3 regions of the Kitasatospora sp. NPDC093806 genome follow, and region 3 is predicted to be linked to each of the others. Evidence: riboswitches for the same ligand, from Rfam matches in the RefSeq annotation. Region 3 holds a riboswitch; each other region holds the start of a gene.
The links. Region 3 has a riboswitch for cyclic di-AMP ahead of AB0N76_RS36095 (transglycosylase family protein). Riboswitches for the same ligand answer to the same signal wherever they lie in the genome.

Region 1 (7,275 bases), on a different contig from region 3:
GTGCCCGCGTAGCCGCCGCCGACCACCACGAACTGCAGCCGGGACTCGCGCTCCTTCTGGTCCAGGGTGGCCGAGGCGAGGTCGAGTTGGGCGATCACGTGGTCGCGGACGTAGGTCGCCTCGGCGAGCGTCTTCATGCCGCGCGCGTAGTCCGTCAGACCCGGGATGTCGAAGGTGCGGGTGACGCTGCCGGGGGCCAGCACCAGGTAGTCGTAGCGCTGCGCCACCACCTCGTCGGTGATCTTGCGGACCACGCAGACCTTGGACTGCGGGTCCACGCCGATCGCGCCGCCGGGCACGATGTGGGTGCGGCGCAGCGTCCGGCGCAGCGAGACGGCCACCGACTGCGGGGTGAGCACGCCGGCCGCCACGTGCGGCAGCAGCGGCAGGTAGAGCTGGTAGCTGAACGGGGTGACCAGGGAGATCTCCGCCTCCGCGGGGGAGAGCTTGCGCTCCAGGCGGCGCGCGCACTCCAGCCCGGCGAAGCCGCCGCCCACGATCAGGATCCGGGGTCGTTCCATCGTGCGTCCCTCACAGTGCAGGTCGTTCCGTCACGGCGCAGGCGTATCGGTGCGGATGGTGGTGGGGCTCTGGCTACTGTCCGCCACACTCGCACGGAGCACCGGGTGCTGCCACCGGGACGACCCGGGCGGGCGAGCGGGGCCGACCGGCCCAGCGGGGGAGCGGGGCGACCGAGCGGGGCGACCGACACCCGCCCCGTGCATATGCCCGATAGGCTGTCGGCCGTGCTCCCCGAGGTGACGGCGGTCCGTTATGTGACCCCACTGCGAGAAGGCGGCTCGATGCCGGGCCTGGTCGAGGCCGACGACCGGCGGCTCTACGCGCTGAAGTGGGTCGGTGCCGCGCAGGGCCGCAAGGCGCTGGTCGCGGAGGTGCTGGCCGGTGAACTCGGCCGGCGGCTCGGCCTGCCGGTGCCCGAGCTGGTGACGGTCGACCTGGACCCGGTGCTGGCCCGCAGCGAGCCGGACCCGCAGATCCAGGACCAGATGCGCGCCAGCGGCGGGCTCAACCTGGGCATGGCCTTCGTCAGCGGCGCCCTCAACTTCGACCCGCTCTGCTTCGAGGTGGACGCCGGGCTGGCCGGGCAGGTGCTCTGGTTCGACGCGCTGATCGGCAACGTCGACCGCTCCTGGCGCAACCCCAACCTGCTGGTCGCCACCGGCGGGCTGCGGCTGATCGACCACGGCGCCAGCCTGATCTTCCACCACCACTGGGCCGGCGCGGCCGCCTGGGCCCGCCGCCCGTACGACGCCTCCGACCACGCGCTGCTGCGCGCCGAGCCGGACCTGGCCGCGGCAGACAAGCTGCTCGCCCCGCTGGCCGAGGCGGCGATCGGGGAGGCGGTGGCGCGGATCCCGGACGTCTGGCTGGCGGACGAGCCCGGGTTCGACTCGCCCGAGGCGGTGCGCGCCGCGTACCGCGCCCAGCTGACCGAGCGACTGGCCGGTCCGCGCGACTGGCTGCCGGAGGTGTCCGCATGACCGGGCCGTTCCGGTCGGCGCCGCCGACCGCCGAGCTGCACGACTACGAGTACGCGGTGATCCGGGCGGTGCCCCGGGTGGAGCGCGGCGAGTGCGTCAACGTCGGCGTGCTGCTGTACTGCCGGCAGAGCTCGCACCTGGCCGCGCGCACCCACCTGGACCAGGCGCGGCTGCTGGCGCTGGACCCGGTGGCCGACGTGGCCGGGGTGCGCCGGGCGCTGCACGGGATCGAGGCGGTGTGCCTGGGCGGGCCGCAGGCCGGTCCGGCGGCGGCGGACAGCCCGGGGCAGCGGTTCCGCTGGCTGACCGCGCCGCGCAGCGCGGTGGTCCAGCCGGGGCCGGTGCACACCGGGCTGACCGGGGACCCGGAGGCCGAGCTGCGGCGGCTCTTCGACCAGCTGGTGCTCTGACCGCTGCGGGGCGCGGACGGTCCGGCGGTCCGACCGATGACCCTTGCCGTGCTCAAAGCTTGAGTTACTGAAGCACCGGGTCGTACGCTGACCCCATGGGTTCGACAGCGACCACGACCGTACCGACCAACGCCGAGTTGATGGAGGCGCTGGCCGCCGTCGGCGCCGCGTACTTCCAGGACTTCGCGGCCGCCGCCGCCCGGCACGGTCTCTCCTCCTCGCAGGCCAAGGCGCTCGGCGCCGTCCAGGAGCCGGTGCCGATGCGCGCGCTGGCCGGCCGGCTCGGCTGTGACGCCTCCAACGTCACCGGGATCGTCGACCGGCTGGAGGCCCTGGGCCTCGCCCGCCGGGAGGCCTCGGCGGGCGACCGCCGGGTCAAGATCGTGGTGATCAGCGACCAGGGCCGGGAGATCCTGGGCCTGGTCCGCGGCGAGATGCACCGCACCCACCAGTCCTTCGAGGCCCTGGACGACGAGCAGCGCAGCGCCCTGCACTCGATCTGCGTCCAGGTCCTCCCGGTCCTCAGCGGGCGTCCGGTCTAGCTGCCGGGGGGATGGGGCTCCGGGGTCCTGCGCGTCGCGGTCCGGGGCGCCGCGGCCGGCGGCCCCGGGGCCGCCGCGTTCCGGCTGACCTCGGCTGTTAGGCTTGCGAAGCGTGAGCGCGAAGCCCCAGATCCCCAATGTCCTGGCCTCCCGGTACGCCTCGGCGACCCTGGCCCAGCTGTGGTCCCCCGAGCACAAGGTGGTCCTTGAGCGCCACCTGTGGCTCGCCGTCCTGAAGGCCCAGCAGGACCTCGGCGTCGAGGTGCCCGCCACCGCCGTCGCCGACTACGAGCGGGTGATCGACCAGGTCGACCTCGGCTCCATCGCCGCCCGTGAGCGGGTCACCCGGCACGACGTGAAGGCCCGCATCGAGGAGTTCAGCGACCTCGCCGGCCACGAGCAGATCCACAAGGGGATGACCTCCCGGGACCTGACCGAGAACGTCGAGCAGCTGCAGATCCGGCAGTCGCTGGAGCACGTGCGCGACCGTGTGGTGGCCGTGCTGGTCCGCCTGGGCCGGCTCTCCGCCGACCACGCCGAGCTGGTCATGGCCGGCCGGTCGCACAACGTGGCCGCGCAGGCCACCACCCTGGGCAAGCGCTTCGCGACCGTCGCGGACGAGCTGCTGGTCGCCTTCCACCGCCTGGAGGAGCTGATCGCCCGCTACCCGCTGCGCGGGGTGAAGGGCCCGGTCGGCACCGCCCAGGACATGCTCGACCTGCTGGGTGGCGACACCGACAAGCTCGCCGAGCTGGAGCGCCGGGTCGCCGCGCACCTCGGCTTCGAGAACGTGCTCACCAGCGTCGGCCAGGTCTACCCGCGCTCGCTGGACTTCGAGGTGTTGACCGCCCTCGTCCAGCTGTCCGCCGCGCCGTCCAGCCTGGCCAAGACCATCCGCCTGATGGCCGGCCACGAGCTGGTCACCGAGGGCTTCAAGGAGGGCCAGGTCGGCTCCTCCGCGATGCCGCACAAGATGAACACCCGCTCCTGCGAGCGCGTCAACGGCCTGGCCGTCATCCTGCGCGGTTACGCCTCGATGACCGCCGAGCTGGCCGGCGACCAGTGGAACGAGGGCGACGTCTCCTGCTCGGTGGTCCGCCGGGTCGCGCTGCCGGACGCCTTCTTCGCCTTCGACGGCCTGCTGGAGACCTTCCTGACCGTCCTCGACGAGTTCGGCGCCTTCCCGGCCGTGATCGAGGCCGAGCTGGACCGCTACCTGCCGTTCCTGGCCACCACCAAGGTGCTGATGGGCGCGGTGCGCGCGGGCGTCGGCCGGGAGACCGGGCACGAGGTCATCAAGGAGCACGCGGTCGCCTCCGCGCTCGCGATGCGGGCCGGCGCCCGGGAGAACGAGCTGCTGGACCGGCTCGCCGACGACGAGCGGATCCCGCTGGACCGGGCCGCGCTGGACGCGCTGCTGGCCGACCGGCTCTCCTTCACCGGTGCGGCCGGTGCCCAGGTCGCCGAGGTCGTCCGGCAGATCGAGGCCGTCGCGGCCGCCCACCCCGAGGCCGCCAAGTACGCCCCGGGCGACATCCTCTGACGGATCGTCGGTCGTGACGAGGGCCCCGCTGCCGGGAGGCGGCGGGGCCCTCGTCGTCGTCGGCGGGCGTGGGGCGGGGTGGGTCAGACGGCCGGGTGGCCCGGGTCGAGGGGCGGGGCGTTGGTGCCGCAGGAGTAGCGGGTGTCCGGCTCGGCCACCGGGTGGTCCGCCGGGGCCAGGACGTTGCCCCGGACGGTGGCCAGCGCGGTCAGCCCGCCGGCCGTCAGCAGCCCGGCGCAGATCAGCATCGCGGTCCGGAAGGCGGAGTCGACCGCGTCCGGCACCCGGTAGGCGTCGCCGCTCAGGCCGGCCAGCGCCGGCAGCGCGGCGACCGCGAGCAGGCCGGCCGCCCGGGCGGCGGCGTTGTTGACGCCGCTGGCGATGCCCGCGTGCCGGACCTCCACCGCCGCCAGCACGGTCGCGGTCAGCGGCGCGACCAGCAGCACCATCCCGCTGCCCATCACCGCGACGGCGGGCAGCACGTCCGTCCAGTACGAGGCGCCGGACCCGATCCGCAGCATCAGCAGCACGCCCGCCGCGCAGAGCAGCGGGCCGACGGTGAGCGGCAGCCGCGGCCCGATCCGCTTGCCCAGCCGGCCGGCCCGGGCGGACAGCGCCAGCATGATGACGGTGATCGGCACCAGGGCCAGCCCGGAGACCAGCGGGGAGAAGCCGGAGACGATCTGCAGCTGGACGACGAGCAGGAAGAAGACGCCGCTGAACGCCGCGTAGACGGCGAGCGTGACCAGGTTCACCGCGGTGAACAGCCGGGAGGAGAAGAGGCCGAGCGGCAGCATCGGCTCCGCGGTGCGGCGCTCGACCAGGACGAAGGCGACGCCGAGCGCGAGTCCGGCCGCCCCGGTCAGCCAGACCCCGGGGGAGAGGCCGTCCCCGGCGGCGGTCAGCGCGTAGGTGACCGCACCGAGCGAGAGCGCGGCCAGCACCGCGCCGAGCACGTCGAAGCGGCCGGTCGAGGACTCGTCGCGGCTCTCCGGGACGTGCCGGGCGGCCACCGCCAGCACCAGCGCGGCGAGCGGCACGTTCAGCAGGAAGATCCAGCGCCAGCCGGGCCCGTCCACCAGCCAGCCGCCGAGGAAGGGACCGACCGCCGCCGACACCCCGCCGAGCCCGGACCAGAGGCCGACCGCCGCCGAGCGGTCGTCGGGGTGGAAGACCGCCTGGAGCATCGCCAGCGACCCCGGGGTCAGCAGCGCCCCGCCGATGCCCTGCACGGCGCGCGCGGCGATCAGCACCTCGATGGTGGGCGCGGCGGCGCAGGCCGCCGAGGCGACGGCGAACCAGACCACGCCGAGCAGGAAGACCCGGCGCCGTCCGTACCGGTCGCCGAGTGCTCCGCCGAGCAGGATCAGGCCGGCCAGGGTGAGCAGGTAGGCGTTGAGCGTCCATTGCAGGGCGGCGAGTTGGGCGCCCAGATCGGTGCCGATCCGGGGCAGCGCGACGTTCACGACGGTCCCGTCGAGCATCGCCATGCTGGAGCCGAGCACCGTCGCCAGAAGTACCCGGCGACCCTGCGCGGTGCCCAACCGCAGGGTGCCGGCCTCGGAGGTGTCCACCGCCCGATGGTCCGCCCCCGGGGGCTACGTGACAAGGCTCACCGGGGGTGTGTCGGTGGATGCCTTTCCGTGAGTGATCGTGTGCGTACTGGTGGGGAAATCAGCGGAGGGGAGTGGATCACGTGCGCGCAGTGAATGGATTGTGTACGTACTGTGCATGCCTCTCATGCGGAGCGTCACGGCATTCCGGACTTTGGTCCCTGGTTCGGGAGATCGACATTGCTTCACCCGAACGGATGGGTTTTAGTTCAGCGACCGCCCGGCGTCAGCCCGGGTGGCCACCGGGTGGAACGCCTAGTCCTGCCGCTGCCCGGTGGTACGCAACGAACTCTGTACGGCAGGAGCGGGGGACCCACAGGTAAGTCGCCGGACCGGAATTCGCGGTCCGGCTTGGGGTGAAGCCGCCTTCATGCGGCCGGGCAACTCCAGCCCGAACCCGACAGCTCACCTCGCAGGCGTCGGAGAGGACATTTCCCATGCCCGCACAGGCTCGTCGTATCGCCCTGCCCCGCGCCGCCCGCATCGGCATCGCCACCGCCGTCACCGGCGCCGCGTTCGCCCTCCCGCTGGTCACCACCCTCACCGCCGCCCAGGCCCACGAGGGCCCGGCCGCCGGCCACTCGCAGCAGACCGGCACCTGGACCGGCGCCACCAGCGTCGACGCCGCCCCGGCCGCGACCCCGATCGCCGCCCCGGCCGTCGAGAGCTACAAGGTCATCGGCGGGGACACCCTGTCGAAGATCGCCGACGCGAAGAGCGTCGAGGGTGGCTGGGAGGCCCTGTACGGCTTCAACCGTGCCGTCGTCGGCGCCGACCCGAACCTGATCTACCCGGGTCAGCAGCTCGCGCTCGGCACCGAGGCCGCGAAGCCGGCTGCTCCGGCCGCGCCCGCCGCTCCGGCTGCTCCGGCCGCCCCGGCCGAGAAGCCGCAGGTCTCGCAGGACGCGGCGAAGCCCGCCGCTCCGGCCGCCCCCGCCGCTCCGGCCGAGAAGCCGGCCGCCCCGGCCACCAAGCCGGCCGCGCCCGCCGCGAAGCCCGCCGCCCCGGCCGCCAAGCCGTCGGCCCAGGCCGTCCAGGCCGTCCAGATCGCCAAGCCGGCCACCCCGGCGCCGACCCCGGTCGCCGCCGCCACCGGCTTCGTCGCCCCGCTGGCCAACCCCAAGATGGGCACCGCCTACGGCGTGGCCGGCTCGATGTGGGCCTCCGGTCACCACACCGGTGTCGACTTCGTCGCCTCCACCGGCACCCCGCTGCGCGCCGTCGGCGCCGGCACCGTGGTGAAGGCCGGCAACGGCGGCGCCTACGGCAACGAGGTCGAGATCAAGCTCGCCGACGGCAAGTACGCCGAGTACGCGCACCTGTCCTCGATCGGCGTGTCGGTCGGTCAGACCGTCACCGCCGGCCAGCAGATCGGCCTCTCCGGTGCGACCGGCAACGTGACCGGCCCGCACCTGCACTTCGAGATCCGCACCGGCTCGGAGTACGGCTCGGACGTCGACCCGATCGCCTACCTCCGGGCGCACGGCGTCGCGGTCTGACCTGCGGTTTGACCGTACGGTCGGCTCAACTGCCACCGCTGGGTGCGGGGCGAAGACGACCTCCCGGGATGGTCATGTCGGGTGACCGCTCGACCGGGTGGTGACCGCACCTCCAGTGGATCGACGGGCGCGGGACACGCCCGTCCGGCCGGCCCGGTTCGCGAGA
Region 2 (7,275 bases), on a different contig from region 3:
GACCGGCGGCTACTGCGCCCTCAAGCTGGCCATGCGTCACCCCGAGGTGTTCCCGACCGCCGTCTCGCTGTCCGGCTACTACCAGGCGGCCGACGACCCGTCCACCGGCGACCTGTTCGGCGGCAGCGAGCGGCGCCGCGACGAGGCCGACCTGATGTGGCGGCTCAAGAACCTGCCGCAGCCCAAGGTGTCCCTGCTGCTGGCCGGCACCCGGGAGGGCGACGGCAACTACCGGCGCGAGACCGAGGCGTTCGTGGCCGCCACGCACAGCCCGATGCAGGTGTCCTACAGCATGATGGAGACCGGCGGCCACAACTTCGAGACGTGGAGCAAGCTGCTCCCGTCCTCGCTGGAGTGGGTCTCCCAGCGCCTGGTCGTGCCGGGCGCCGGCCAGGCCGTCTGAATCGACGATCGACGACCGCGCCGCGATCGACGACCGCACCGCACCGCGCCGCGCAGCCCCTACCCGGGGCGGCGCGGCGCGGCGGCGTTTCGGGGGCGGTTCAGGCCACCTGCTCCAGCGTCCCGGTGTGCAGCTCGCCGACCCGGCCGCCCTCGCCCTCGTACGTCCAGAACGCGCGGACGGTCAGCCGGCCCAGGTCCATGACGTGGCTGACGGTGATGCCGCTCTGCTCGGTCCAGCTGACGAAGTACACCTGCGGCCCGACCTCGGCGACGTGCAGCGCCACGTCCTCCCACTGGCCCGCCGACTCGCCGAGGCCCTCCCAGCGCAGCCGCTTGCCGTCGGCCGAGTAGGCGTTGCGGAAGGCCGCGCCGTTGTCGACCCGGAACAGGAAGGTACGGCCGGCGAAGGCGGGCAGGGGCGCGGTCATGGCGGGGCTGGTCCTCGTCTCTGATGTGTCTCCGGTGTCCGGATCTGGTGTCCGGATCTCCGGTGTCCGGATGCGGTCGGTGCCGCTCCGGGCACGGATGGATCTCCAACCTATCCGACCACCCCGCCTTCACGGCGCACTTTCCGCGCCGGATCCGACACACCGGCCACTGGACAACCCGACGGACCGGCCGCCACGCCCTCCGCCTGCCCGGGACCACACCCGCCGCACCACGGGCCGGCCCGCCACAGCGCGGCCGCCCCGGGTGTGCCGCCGCCCCATGGGCGGGCCGCCGGGCCGCCCGTACGGTGTGCGCACTCCGGCCCACCGGGACGTGGGCCGCCCCCCACCGGAGCCGCCCCCGTGAAGACCGCCGTCCGACGCGGCAGAGCCGCCGCCGTCCTCCTCAGCCTCGTGCTCAGCACCCTCCTCCTGGCCACCCCCGCACCCGCCACCCCCGCACCCGCCACCCCCGCACCCGCCACCACCACGACCGCCGTCACCATGGCGGCCGCCGCGCCGACCCTGGAGGCGACGTACCCCGCCCCAGGGAACGGCTGGGCCAAGGTCGAGCGCTACCTCGACCCCACCCCCGGCATCCCCGCCGAGCAGTACCCGCCGGGCGGCCGCGGCGACCAGGACGGCGCCCGCCTGACCTACTTCGGCGGGGTCCGCCAGCCGTTCTCGGGCCGGTTCCTGCTCTACTCGGCGGCCGGCTGGGACACCGGCCCCCGCCCGACCCCCGTCCTGCTCGTCCACGGCGCCAACGACAACGCCGACCGCGCCTGGGCCGCCCCCGGCGAGTCCGGCAACTGCGGCGCCGCCGCCTGCCCCGCCACCGGGCTGGCCCAGTACCTGGCGGCGAGCGGCCACCGGGTGTTCGCGGTCGGCTTCGCCCACAAGCAGGGCGACAACCTGGTCCAGGCGCAGGCCGTCGGCGACGCGGTCGCGCTGATCCGGGCCCGGCTCGGGGTCCCGCAGGTGGACGTGGTCGCCTGGAGCAAGGGCGAGGTCGCGGCCCGCGCGTACGTGTCCTCGGTGCGCCCGTCCTGGGGACGGGCGTACGCGGGCGACGTCCGCCGGCTGGTCACCCTGGGCGGGCCCAACGGCGGGCTGGACTACGTGTACGCGCACGGCTGGGCCTTCTCGCTGGCCACCTGGCCGGCCTGCGGCGGCACGGCGAACGCGCCGTCCCCGCACCTGTACATGACCTGCTACGGGACGTACACCGCCCAGCCCTGCCTCGGGGTGCTGCCGACCGGCGGGTACGACTGCTACCCGGGGCAGCGGCAGCTGCTGGCCCGCTGGGACGGCCGGTACGGGGTGGACTCCACCGCGCAGGACTGGTGGACGACCTACTTCGGCGGCCAGGGCTTCTACACCTCGGGCCAGGGGATCCAGGCCGCGATCGACGCGGGGTCGCTGATCGGGCCGCTGCAGCGGGCCGGGGTCCCGGCGGCCGTCCGGACCTACCTGCTGGCCGGCGGTTCGGCGGACCTCCCCGGGGTGCTCAACGAGAACCGGGGGCCGAGCGACGGCATCGTGTTCACGGCGAGCGCGCTGGACACCACGGGGATCGGCACCGTCGGCGGCACCCGGCTGCTGGCCGGCCTCAACCACCTGGAGCTGGCCTGGGCACCCGAGGCACAGGCCCAGGTCGCGGCCTGGCTGGACGCCCCGGCCTGAACCCTCCCCGTCCCCAACTGATCAACTCCACCGCACCGTTGATCATCCTCGAATCAGGGTGTGAGCTGCGCGACAACCGGCCGGACGGAGTTGTCCGTGCCCGTACCGACTGCCTAGCCTGCAGGGGCTCCCGCCACAGCGGAGCCCCGCCGCCGGGACGCCGAGTCCCGTCCACCCGCCGGCCGGTCATCGAGCACCACAGCGGACGGGAGCGGGGGACCCAGGTCAGTGCCCGGCCCGTGCGCTCCCGCGCGCGGGCCGCGGCTAGGGGTGAAGCCGCTCCACGGGCGGCCGGGCAACCTCAGCCCGAACCCGACAGCTCACCTCGCAGGCGTCGCAGAGGACACTGCCATGCAGAAGCCCGACCGGCGCCCCGCGCCCCGCCACGCCCGCCCCGCCCGCCGGGGCCGCACCGTCGCCCTCGCCGCCACCGGGGCGCTCGCCGTCACCGGCGCCGGCCTCCTCGGCGGCGTCCCGGCCCTGACCGGCGCCCAGGCCGCCACCCTGCCGACCGTCACCCAGGACAAGCTCACCCCGGCCACCATGGTCGCGGGCAAGGCCACCACGGCCGCGCTGACCGTCCACTCGGACTCCTGCTTCACCGCGAAGACCGTCGGCGTCGGCGTCCGCGACGCGGCCGGCCGCAACCTCGACTTCCCCGGCAGCGCGGCCAACCAGCAGATCTGCCCGAGCGGCCTGTCGATCACCACCGGCTCGCGCACCCTGGCGGCCGGCACCTACACCCAGTTCGGCTTCTGGCAGGACCTCGGCGGCGCCTGGCACAACCTGCCGTCCCGGCAGCTCGTGGTCTCCGCCGCGACCACCACGCCTACCCCGACCCCCACCCCCACGCCGACCCCCACGCCGTCGCCCACCACCGGCATCCCGGTCGCCGGCAAGCAGCTCGCCTGGTCCGACGACTTCGACACCCTCGCCCTGGGCTCCCGCTGGACCGCCGACCGGAGCAGCTCCTACCACTACGGCGACCACAACCCGAACGACAACAAGCTCGACTGGCTGAACAAGAACAACGTCAGCGTCTCCGGCGGCGTCGCCACCTTCACCGCCAAGCCGAGCAGCCACACGCTGGAGAACGGCAAGCAGGCCTGGGACACCGGCCTGCTCACCACCGAGTACTCCAGCGAGGCCTTCAAGGTGAAGGTCGGCGACTACATCGAGACCCGGGTCAAGCTCCCGGCCGGCACCGGCGCCTGGCCGGCGCTCTGGACCTGGAACGGCACCAGCGGCACCCACGGGGAGATCGACTCCTTCGAGTACCACAGCGACAACCCGAACCTGCTGGAGCTGACCAACCACATCAACCCGGGCCACCTCTATTACACCGACGCCAAGGCGATCGCCAAGGACGGCTGGGTCACCATCGGCACCTACTACGGCGCCGGCTCGGTCGACTTCTACGTCAACGGCAAGAAGGTGTTCTCGGACGGCAAGGGCGTCGGCGCCGGCTGGACCGCGTACCCGATCCTCAACCTGTCCCTGAGCGCGGGGAACTACCACCCCGCGCCCTCGGGCACCGCGCCGATCACCTTCGCCGCCGACTACGTCCGCGTCTACCGCTAGGAAGCGGCCGTCGTGGAGAGCGTCCGCCCCGTCAGGAGTCGACGTTCTCCACGACCGAGATCGTGAACGGCTGCAGGTTGTTCGTGTCGTTGCGGTCGTCGTTGCTGCGCACCGAGACCCAGCCGCCCGTCAGCTCGCCGAGCTCGACGGTGGGGGCGAGCCGCATCGGGACCAGCGCCGTCGCGCTCTCGTACGCCGGCAGCCCGGCCGGGAAGGTGCAGCGCACCCGGTGGCCGTTCTGGAGCACCTGGCACTCTTCGGGGAAGTACGGCTCCTCCGGCGTGACGCCCTCCGGCAGGGTGACCACCACCCGGAACGACGAGGCCGTCCGGTCCGGGCCGACGTTGGCGACGAAGGCGTGGAGCGTGGTGACCCCGCCCGGGGCGACCGCGTCGGGGTCGATCCGGACGACCTCCAGGTCCGAGTTGGACGGCCGGGCCGCCACGGCCTCCGCCGCCCCCGGGTCGGACACCGGGCCCGCCCCCGGAGCGGTCACCGGGTCCGCCGTCCCGCCGGTCACCGGGGCCGTCACCGGTTCGGCCCCCGGTCGCGGCTCCGGGACCGGACAGTCCGCCCAAGCCGTCCCGGCGACGAGCGCCGTCAGCGCGCACCCCGCCGCCAGTGACCTGCCGAAGTAACCCCGAACCGACCCGCTGCTCTGCGACATCGCCGCTCACCCTGCCCTTAGCGTCCGGCGCCCCGCGCCGTCGCGGGCCGCGTCCGGACCAGCGTGACCGACCGCCGCGCCCCGGCCCGGCCAACCCGCCCCCGAGTGGCTCGAACGGGCGAAGCCCCCGGCGTGGCGGGTTCAGGGCGCGTCGTCAGGGCGCGTCAGGGCGCTTCACGGCGCCAGGACCTGGCCGAGCCGGGCCGCGATCCCGGTCATCACCGGCACCAGGGACGCCGCGCCGTCCGGCTCCTCCAGCGCCCGGATCCGGGCCTCCGGGCCGGAGACCGAGAGCGCCGTCGGGGTCGGCGCGCCCGGGACGGCCAGCGCGATGCAGCGCACCCCGATCTCCTGCTCCTGGTCGTCGACCACGTAGCCGCGCTCGCGCGCCTCGGCCAGCTGGCGCAGCAGCTCCTGCGGGTCGGTCACGGTGTGCGGGGTGTGCTCGGGGAGCGGGCCGGGGCCCAGGACGGCACGCGCCTCCGCCTCGGGCAGCTGCGCCAGCAGCGCCTTGCCGACCCCGGTGCAGTGCGGCTGCACCCGGCGGCCGACCTCGGTGAACATCCGCATCGAGCGCCGCGACTGCACCTGCCCGACGTACACCACCTCGCCGCCCTCCAGCACGGCCAGGTTGGCGGTCTCGCCGGTGGCCTCCATCAGCTCCGCCAGGTAGGGGCGGGCCCAGCTGCCGAGCAGCCGGCCCGCCGTCTCGCCGAGCCGGATCAGCCGCGGGCCGAGGGTGTAGCGGCGCGCCGTGTCCTGGCGGACGTAGCCCTGCTGGACGAGGGTGCGGACCAGCCGGTGGATGGTCGGCATCGGCAGTCCGGAGGAGGCGGAGAGCTCGCTGAGCGTCGCCACGCCACCGGCGTCGGCGAGGGCCTCCAGCAGCTGGAAGGCGCGCTCGACGGACTGCACGCCGTTGCTCGCGCGCTCCGAGGTCGGGGTCATCGGCACGCACTCCGTTCTTCTCGTACGTTCGGTTCGAGGCTCGTCTCGACGCTTGTCTCGATCTTCTCAACGAACCGTTGAAATTCTGTATCGCGGAAACTAGTCTCCACCCTACAGAATCAAGCCCTCCATTGAGGAGTGTCCTGCTCATGGCTGCAGATCACGGACCCGGCGCCGCTCCCGCCGAGCCGGTCGTCACGGTCGCCGGGCCGCACGTCCACCGGGCCGAGGAGGTGCTCACCCCGGAAGCGCTCGCCTTCCTCGCCGGCCTGCACCGCGCGTTCGACGGCCGCCGCCGCGAGCTGCTGGCCCGCCGCAAGGAGCGCCGCGCCGAGATCGCCCGCACCGGGACCCTGGACTTCCTCCCCGGGACGGCCGACGTCCGCGCCGCCGACTGGCGGGTCGCCGAGGCGCCGCGCGCGCTCCAGGACCGCCGGGTCGAGATCACCGGTCCCACCGACCGCAAGATGGTGATCAACGCCCTCAACTCCGGCGCCCGGGTCTGGCTCGCCGACTTCGAGGACGCCACCTCCCCGACCTGGGAGAACGTCCTCGGCGGCCAGGTCAACCTGATCGACGCCTTCGAAGGCCGGATCGACTTCACCACCGACGCCGGCAAGGCCTACACCCTGCGGCCCGCCGCCGAACTCGCCACCGTCGTGGTCCGCCCGCGCGGCTGGCACCTCGACGAGCACCACCTGCTGGTCGACGGCGAACCGGTGGCCGGCGCCCTCCTCGACTTCGGCCTCTACTTCTTCCACAACGCCGCCCGGCTGCTCGCCCGCGGCGCCGACGACCCGAACTCCGGCCCGTACTTCTACCTCCCGAAGACCGAGAGCCACCTCGAAGCCCGGCTCTGGAACGACGTCTTCACCCACGCCCAGGCCGAACTCGGCATCCCGCACGGCACGATCCGCGCCACCGTGCTGATCGAGACCATCACCGCCGCGTTCGAGATGGACGAGATCCTCTACGAACTGCGCGAGCACGCCGCCGGACTCAACGCGGGCCGCTGGGACTACCTGTTCTCCCTCGTCAAGAACTTCCGCGACGCCGGCCCGCACTACATCCTGCCGGACCGCAACGCCGTCACCATGGCCTCGCCGTTCATGGCCGCCTACACCCGGCTGCTGGTGCGGACCTGCCACCGGCGCGGCGCCCACGCGATCGGCGGCATGGCCGCGTTCATCCCCAGCCGCAAGGACCCCGAGGTCAACGCGGCCGCCCTGGCGAAGGTCACCGCCGACAAGGAGCGCGAGGCCGGCCACGGCTTCGACGGCTCCTGGGTCGCCCACCCGGACCTCGTCCCGGTCGCCCGGGCCTGCTTCGACGCCGTCCTCGGCGACCGCCCGCACCAGAAGGACAACCCCGGCCCGGCCGGACCGGTCACCGCCGAACAGCTCCTCGACATCGCTGCCGCCGGCGGCAGCTGCACCCACCAGGGGCTGCACAACGCCGTCCAGGTCGGCATCCGCTACATCGAGGCCTGGCTGCGCGGACTCGGCGCGGTCGCCATCTTCCACATGATGGAGGACGCCGCCACCGCCGAGATCTCCCGCT
Region 3 (7,275 bases):
GCCGGGGCGGTGGTCTGCGCGGCGGGCTTGGCGGCCGCGGTGCCGTCCTGGGCGCCCTTGGCGCGGTTGAACCAGTCGAAGCCCTTGCCGGACGCGTCCTGGGCCTTGGCGCGGTCGCCCAGGGTCAGGTGCTGGCCCGGGTAGATGGCGTGCGGGCCCTCGGTCAGGGTGGCGCGGTTGAGCTCGTACAGCCGCTCCCAGCCGCCCTGGACCCCGTTCTTGTCGGCGATGGTGGAGAGCCAGTCGCCGGCGACCACGGTGTAGTCGTCCGAGGCGTGCTGGCCGGCCTGCTGACGCCACTGCTGCCAGTCCTGGCCGCCCTTGCCCTGGGCGTCGGCGGAGGTGGCGGCGGAGTCGGCGGCGGGGGCCTGGGTCTGCGGCTTCGCGGCGGGCTTGGCGGCCGGCTGCTGGGCGGCGGGCTTCTCGGCGGGCTTGGCGGCCGGGGCCGGGGTCTGCGCGGCCGGCTTGGCGGCGGCGGAGGTGTCCACGGCGGCGGGGGTGCCGCCCTTGGTCAGGCCGGCCTGGACCGAGCAGACCGGCCAGGCGCCGGGGCCCTGCGAGGCGAGGACCTTCTCGGCGACCGAGATCTGCTGGTCCTTGGTGGCGAGGTCGGCGCGCGCGGCGTACGCGGTGCCGCCGAAGCCGGACCAGGTGGAGTTGGTGAACTGGAGGCCGCCGTAGAAGCCGTTGCCGGTGTTGATGCTCCAGTTGCCGCCGCTCTCGCACTGGGCGACCTTGTCCCAGGTCGCGACGGAGGCGGCGGAGGCGGTGCCGGCGGTCAGGCAGGGGATGGTGAGGCCGATGCCCGCGACGCCGAGGGCGGCGATCGCGCGACGGGTACGGCCGGACAGACGGGTGCCGTTGGTGGGCAGCATGAAGACGCGGTCCTCTCCCACGCCTGCGAGGTGAGCTGTCGGATTCGGGCTGGAGTTGCCCGGCCGCGCTGTGGACGCGGCTTCACCCCTAGCCCGGGGCCGGTCCGTGGACCGGTCCTGGGCGGACTACCTGTGGTTCCCCCGCTCCTGCCGTGGTGCATTGCGCTGCCAGCGCACCCGACGGCAGGACTCGGCGTTGCGGGTGAACTGGGTCCGTGTGGCCACGAACGGGGAGCACGTTAAGCAGACCCGAGTTCAAACCGCAAACATGTGTGACGCTCGTCACGGTTTGCGAAAGCGGGGCTCGGGGGCTGTCCTTCATGATCAGAAATGACCGTTTTCGCGCAACGCTCGTCGTGGTCAACACAACTGCCGGTGCCTCAGGAGGCCGGTTCCGGCGCGGCGGCCCGGGGGAGGGTCCGGGGGAAGGAGGCGCGCCGACGGGCGCCGACGAGGCGTCGGACGGCGCTCGCCGGGCCGCACGCCGGGCCGCGGGCATCTCCGGTGAAAGCTCCACAGATCGGACAACTCGCCCCAACCTCACCGAATCACCGCAGTCCGGGCGGAGGGGGCGTCAGGCGCCGAGCACAACGGGGCCCGGGAACGCGTGCTGCGTTCCCGGGCCCCGCTGTCGTGGGTGTCCGCTACTGCGCGGCGTGCCGTCCGCTGCCCTTGGCGGCCTCCTCGGCGTCGGCCTCCTCGGCCGCGAGCCCGCCGTCGAAGGCCGGCAGGGCGGCCAGGTAGGTGGAGGCGACCAGCTGGCCGACCGCCTGGTAGGCGCCCAGCGGCGCGGCCGACGGGCAGCCGGTCTCCTCGGCGGCCGTGGCGAGCAGCTCGGAGTCGGCCTCCGGGCCGATCACCAGCGGCGCCAGCGCCGGGTTCTGCGCGCCCATCTCCTTGAGGTGGGCGACGGCGTCGACGACCGAGCCGGGCACGTCGAGCGCGGCGGCGACGACCGGCACGGCCAGTCGCGCGGCCAGCAGCATGCCGGTGATCCCGGCGGCGTCGGCCGCGGCCTGCCCGCCGGCGGTGGTGAGCACCACGCCGTCGGCGGCGGTCGCGATCGCGAACAGCCGGGCGCGGTCGGCGCGGGCCAGTCCGGCCTCGGAGAGGCGGACGTGGACGCCCTCGGCCAGCAGCGGGTGCGGGCCGAGCACGTCGGTGACGGTGGCGCCGTACGCGGAGGCCAGGTCGTGCAGGTCGGTCAGGAACCCGTGCGGGCCGGGAACCAGCGGGACCACCACCGGCGCCGGCAGGCCGGCCTCGGCCGCCTCGGCCAGCAGTTCGGCGACGGTGCGCTCCTCGCCGGCCTCGCCGTCGGCCGCGTCGGCCGGGAGGTAGCCGGCCACGGTCTGCACGCCGTTCTGCTCGCTGCGGACGATGGACAGCAGCTCCTCGACGACGGAGCGGGACTCGGGTCCGGCGGCCGCCGGGACGGCGAGCAGCAGGGCCGGGGAACCGGCCGGGATCTCGGGGCGCTCGGGACGGCGGTGGCGCCCCCGCGCACGGGAGCCTGGAGTGCGGACGGGCAGTGGCGCGCCCGGGATGGCTGCGGTGCTCATGGCGGAGATCGTAGGACATCCGCAGGCCCGGCCCGCAGTCGGCTGCCCCGCCGGGCGGGGCGGCACCACCGAAAACCGGACATATCCGGCCTCGGTCCGGCAGTTCTCCCGGTATCCGCTCAGATGCGCCGGAACGGGTCCCGCGTTGCAGGAGGGGCGCGTGAGATGTCTCACAGGGCTCGGGCCGCCTGACGGAGCGTCACGGCGGTGCGACTCCGGGCTTCGGAAGATCAACATTCAGCGGGCGGCCGCCTACGGGCGGTTAGCGACGGCTTGCCGATTCAGTCGGCTATGTCCGGTTACGTGCCGTCAGGCGGGCGGCTCGGGAAGAGTTCCGGTTCGGTGTCGAAACCGCCGTGCACCTGCAATGTCCCGTGCTGATGCACGTGCACAGGAGCTATCATCGCGTCAAGTGAGGCGTTGTGCCGGGCCGGTACGGGGCCGGCCCGGGCGTTCGGCCGAGGGTCGGGGCGCCGAGCGAACGACCCACTCCGGAGCTCTTCGGGAGATTTCTATGCACGACACATACGACGCGTACAACGGGATGGCCGCTGCGGACCTCGAGGGCGTGGTCTGGCAGAAGAGCCTGCACAGCAACTCTCAGGGCAACTGCGTCGAGTTCGCCGCCCTCCCGGGGGGCGAGGTGGCGATGCGCAACTCGCGCTTCCCGGACGGTCCGGCGCTGATCTACACCCGGGCCGAGATAGCGGCGCTGCTGCTGGGGGCCAAGGACGGGGAGTTCGACCACCTGGCGGTCTGACCGTCCGCCGGCTTCCGCCTTCACCATCGGGGGGCCGCACCATCGGGGGGCCGTCGTGGGTGCTGACACCACGACGGCCTTTGTCTTTTGCCACTGTCTTCTGCCGCGGGATGGCCACCCGGTTCCCGATCGCCGCCGCCGGGCCGAGCCGCCGCACGCGGGTCGGAGGGGGCGTCACCGCCGGGAGGCCTTCGGTACCCGCTGCCCGAGGGTGACCGACTGCCGTTGCCGGGGTGTCGTGGTGTCGAGACGGTGTGTGGCCGTCCATCCGGGGTGTGGGCTCCCGGAGGGGTACTGCCGGTGGGGCGATGGTGCCCGGGGTCGCCGCGGCGCTAGGCCGAGCGTCGGTGCCGTCCGCCGAACTCGGCCACCGGAAGGGGCCGTTGTTCCGGCTCCAGCGGTACCGGTTCCGCCTCGAACAGCGCCCAGACGACCTTGCCGCCGCCCAGCGGGTGCCAGCCCCAGGAACGGCTGAACGAGTCGACCAGGTGCAGCCCGCGGCCGGACTCCGCCACGAAGTCCGCCTCCCGGGCGACCGGCCCGGTGCTGCTGGGATCGCTCACGGCACAGACCACCTGGGGTGCGCGGTGCACCAGGCTTATTCGGATCGGCAGCCGGCCCTCGGCCGCCGCCTGCATGGGAAGGTCGTACTCACCCACCGCACCGGGGCACGCGCCGATCGCGTGCCGCAGGGCGTTGGTCACCAGCTCCGAGGCCACCAGCGCGACGTCGTCGAAGAGCTCGCCCAGCCCCCAGCGCTGGAGGGCGGTCCTGGCGAAGTCGCGCGCGGTTCTGACGGCTTCATAACGGGGAGCGAGCGTACAGGTGACCACATGGGGGTCGACTGCCAAGGCCGTTCCGGTGCTCATGAAGAGCTCCTCCCATAAGGGGGCGGACACGGCTGGACCCGCCGGGGTCATGCCGGTCACCTCCGACTCGCTCGGCCGCGCGGCCGCCCCCTCGACCAGGCGCGCGCGCACGAGGGCCCGGAGGCGCGGGGGCGCTGCCGGGCCGGTGCACGGAGTCGCGCGTGGGGTCGACGCGGAGCCCGCGGGATTGCCAGGGATGTGCAGGTGCACGTGCACCATCGTGCTCTGCGCTCACTGCAGATGCAAGAGTCGATTCACGTGCAGTCGTTCAAATGGCATATGCAAGCGCCGAATGCACGTGCATCCTGGTGTGCGGAGTGCAGAACTGATAGGAACATCCGTCAGTATCGGCACCGTGAGCGCTCAACTGATGGCAGACTGTGCGCTGTTTGCCCTAGGTGGAGGTTAGGACCGCATGACCACAGTTCAGCCGGGCGGCGGCTCGATGGTCCGCCGGATCCTCCTCGGCTCCCAGCTGCGCCGGCTCCGTGAGACGCGCGGCATCACCCGCGAGGACGCGGGCTACGCGATCAGGGCCTCCGAGTCCAAGATCAGCCGCATGGAACTCGGCCGCGTCAGCTTCAAGGAACGCGACGTCGCCGACCTGCTCAGCCTCTACGGCGTGGACGACGGCCTCGAACGCGAGGCGCTGCTCGGCCTGGTCCGGGAGGCCAACAAGTCGGGCTGGTGGCACAGCTTCAACGACGTCCTGCCGGGTTGGTTCCAGACCTACGTCGGCCTCGAGGAGGCCGCCGCCCTCATCCGCACCTACGAGGTCCAGTTCGTCCCCGGCCTGCTCCAGTCCGAGGAGTACGCCAGGGCGGTTTTCGGCCAGAGTCGGCCGGTGATCAGCGAGGAGGAGGTCGAACGCCGGGTCAGCCTGCGGATGCGCCGCCAGAAGCTGCTCACCGAGGGCGACAGCCCGCGGCTCTGGGCCGTCATCGACGAGGCCGCGCTGCGCCGTCCGGTCGGCGGGCCCAAGGTGATGCGCGGCCAGGTCCAGTACCTGATCGACGCCGCCGAGCAGGCCAACGTGGTGATCCAGGTCATGCCGTTCCGCTTCGGCGCGCACGCCGGTGAGTCCGGTGCGTTCACCATCCTGCGGTTCCCCGAGCAGGACCTCGCCGACGTGGTCTACCTGGAGCAGCTGACCAGCGCGCTGTACCTCGACAAGCGCGACGACGTCGACGCCTACATCCAGGTGATGGAGCGGCTCTGCGTGGACAGCCTCACGCCCGAGCGCACCATCGACCTGCTGGCCTCGATCCTGAAGGAGCGCTGAGCGGCTCCTGCCGGTACGCCGGGTGAGCCGGTGCGCCGGAGCACCGGTCGCCGGGGCGGCCGCCGGTCCCGCGGTTCAGTCGCGGGCCGGCGGCCGTTCGCGTTCCGGCGGCAGCGGCTGCGGCGGGCAGCCGAGGTGCCAGGGCAGGTCGTAGCGGCGGAACAGGTCCGCCCGGATCGGCGCCAGCGACAGCTCGACCCCCGGCAGCAGCACGCCTATGCAACCGCCCATCAGCGCGCTGCGCAGCACGGCGTGCTCGGCCGCCGGGTCGGGCGCGCCCCAGTCGCCCAGCAGCTCCTGGAGGAGCGTGCCGAGCCGCTGCTGCTCCGGGTCCTGGACGAAGGCGCCGGTGTCCGGGTCGAGGATCAGCGCGAGGTGCGCGCGCATCACCCGGGGGTGGGCCAGGGCCACGTCGAGCACCGTGTCGATGGCCCGGGCCAGCCGGTCCTCCGGGGTCGCGTCGGGGGCCAGTCCGCCGAGCGCGGCGGAGAGCGCCTGGTGGATCAGCCGGTGGGTGGCGGACTGCATCAGCAGCCGTTTGCCGTCGAAGTAGTACGAGACCAGGCCCCGGGCGAGCCCGGCCCGTTCGGCGATGTCGGTCAGCGTGGTGCCGGCGTATCCCTGCTGGTCGACGAGCTCGACCGTGGCGCGCATGATGCGGCGCCGGGAACGCCGGCGCATCTCCTCATTGACCGAATCCCCGCGAGGTGCCATCGTGTCTGCTCCGTACGATCGTTGACCGGCGGCCAATATACTGGCGGCGCCGGCGGCCGAACCGGGTTTCCCGGCGTTCGGTCGGACGGTCAGGCTCGGTTCGTACGGAGGCGCCGGCCCTACCAACACGGGGGTTTGGTAGAGCCGGCGCCCTGCCCGGAGGCGGGGGTCGGCCTCGGGCTCCGGGAAACCTCTGCTGTTGCTCAGCCCTTGCTGAGGACCTCGTCGCGCCGGTCGGCCAGGTCCCCGCGGGTCCCCGCTGACGGATAATCATAGTCCGGGACCGGGAGGGGAGTTGACCGCTTCCGCCGGTCGAGCACCGCGCCGGTGGCGGCGATCAGCAGGCCGATCAGGGCGATCGCGGTGACGAAGAGCAGCGCCGGCCGGTAGCCGTCCAGCTGGGCCTGGGCGCTGGTGCCGCCGCCGTTCCCGGCGGTGATGATCGCGGTGGCGCCGGCCAGGACGACCGCGGTGCCCACCTGGATCCCGGTGTTCACCAGCCCGGAGGCCAGCCCCTGCTCCTCGTCGGCCACCCCGTCGGTGGCGGCGATGTTCACCGAGGGGAAGGCGAGCGCGAAGCCGACCCCGAGCAGCACGATCGAGGGCAGCACCAGGGCCGGGTAGGAGCTGTGCTCGTCCAGCCGCAGGAACAGGGCGAACGCGGCGACCAGGGCGAGCAGGCCGATCGGCAGCAGCCGGCCGGTGCCGAAGCGGTCCACCACCGGGCCCATGAACGGCGCCGAGAGCGCGATCATGGCGCCGGCCGGGAGCAGTCCTAGCGCCATCTCCAGCGCCGACCAGCCGAGCAGGTCCTGGAGGTAGAGGGTGACCACGAACTGGAAGCCGCCGTACGCGCCGGCCATCGTGAAGGCGATCACGTTGGCTCGGGCGACCGCGCCGTTGCGGAAGATGCCGAGCCGGACCAGCGGGTGCGCGGTGCGGCTCTCGACCACCAGGAAGGCGGCGGCGAGCAGGACGACGACCGCAAGCGAGCCGAGCGTGCGCAGGCTCAGCCAGCCGGCGCCCTGCGCCTCGGTCGCGGTGAAGACCAGCAGCAGTACGGCGGTGGTGCCGGTGATCGCGCCCAGCACGTCGTAGCGGCCGGCGGCCTTCTCCTCGACCGGGCGGGGGAGCAGCCGGACGGCGAAGAGCAGGGCGAGCAGCGCGATCGGGACGGGCATCAGGAAGGTCCAGCGCCAGCCGACGGAGGTGA

Region 1: linked by a shared signal. The riboswitch ahead of AB0N76_RS27490 (LysM peptidoglycan-binding domain-containing M23 family metallopeptidase) and the one ahead of AB0N76_RS36095 (transglycosylase family protein) in region 3 are both predicted to bind cyclic di-AMP.
Region 2: linked by a shared signal. The riboswitch ahead of AB0N76_RS21710 (glycoside hydrolase family 16 protein) and the one ahead of AB0N76_RS36095 (transglycosylase family protein) in region 3 are both predicted to bind cyclic di-AMP.

The regions. Positions count from the first base shown of each region.
Region 1 covers NZ_JBFBDO010000072.1:17,682-24,956, forward strand. The annotation lists gene AB0N76_RS27460 (NAD(P)/FAD-dependent oxidoreductase) at 1-521, opposite strand, end outside; gene AB0N76_RS27465 (HipA family kinase) at 747-1,502, shown strand; gene AB0N76_RS27470 (DUF3037 domain-containing protein) at 1,499-1,912, shown strand; gene AB0N76_RS27475 (MarR family transcriptional regulator) at 2,008-2,454, shown strand; gene purB (adenylosuccinate lyase) at 2,567-3,997, shown strand; gene AB0N76_RS27485 (MFS transporter) at 4,081-5,571, opposite strand; cyclic di-AMP (ydaO/yuaA leader) riboswitch at 5,883-6,044, shown strand; gene AB0N76_RS27490 (LysM peptidoglycan-binding domain-containing M23 family metallopeptidase) at 6,048-7,109, shown strand.
Region 2 covers NZ_JBFBDO010000046.1:10,183-17,457, forward strand. The annotation lists gene AB0N76_RS21695 (alpha/beta hydrolase-fold protein) at 1-403, shown strand, start outside; gene AB0N76_RS21700 (MoaF N-terminal domain-containing protein) at 504-833, opposite strand; gene AB0N76_RS21705 (lipase) at 1,197-2,519, shown strand; cyclic di-AMP (ydaO/yuaA leader) riboswitch at 2,704-2,868, shown strand; gene AB0N76_RS21710 (glycoside hydrolase family 16 protein) at 2,871-4,100, shown strand; gene AB0N76_RS21715 (hypothetical protein) at 4,132-4,632, opposite strand; gene AB0N76_RS21720 (IclR family transcriptional regulator) at 4,942-5,715, opposite strand; gene aceB (malate synthase A) at 5,865-7,275, shown strand, end outside.
Region 3 covers NZ_JBFBDO010000141.1:36-7,310, forward strand. The annotation lists partial or broken gene AB0N76_RS36095 (transglycosylase family protein) at 1-896, opposite strand, end outside; cyclic di-AMP (ydaO/yuaA leader) riboswitch at 883-1,081, opposite strand; gene AB0N76_RS36100 (hypothetical protein) at 1,520-2,437, opposite strand; gene AB0N76_RS36105 (DUF397 domain-containing protein) at 2,952-3,197, shown strand; gene AB0N76_RS36110 (ATP-binding protein) at 3,530-4,066, opposite strand; gene AB0N76_RS36115 (helix-turn-helix transcriptional regulator) at 4,482-5,348, shown strand; gene AB0N76_RS36120 (TetR family transcriptional regulator) at 5,424-6,029, opposite strand; gene AB0N76_RS36125 (MFS transporter) at 6,266-7,275, opposite strand, start outside.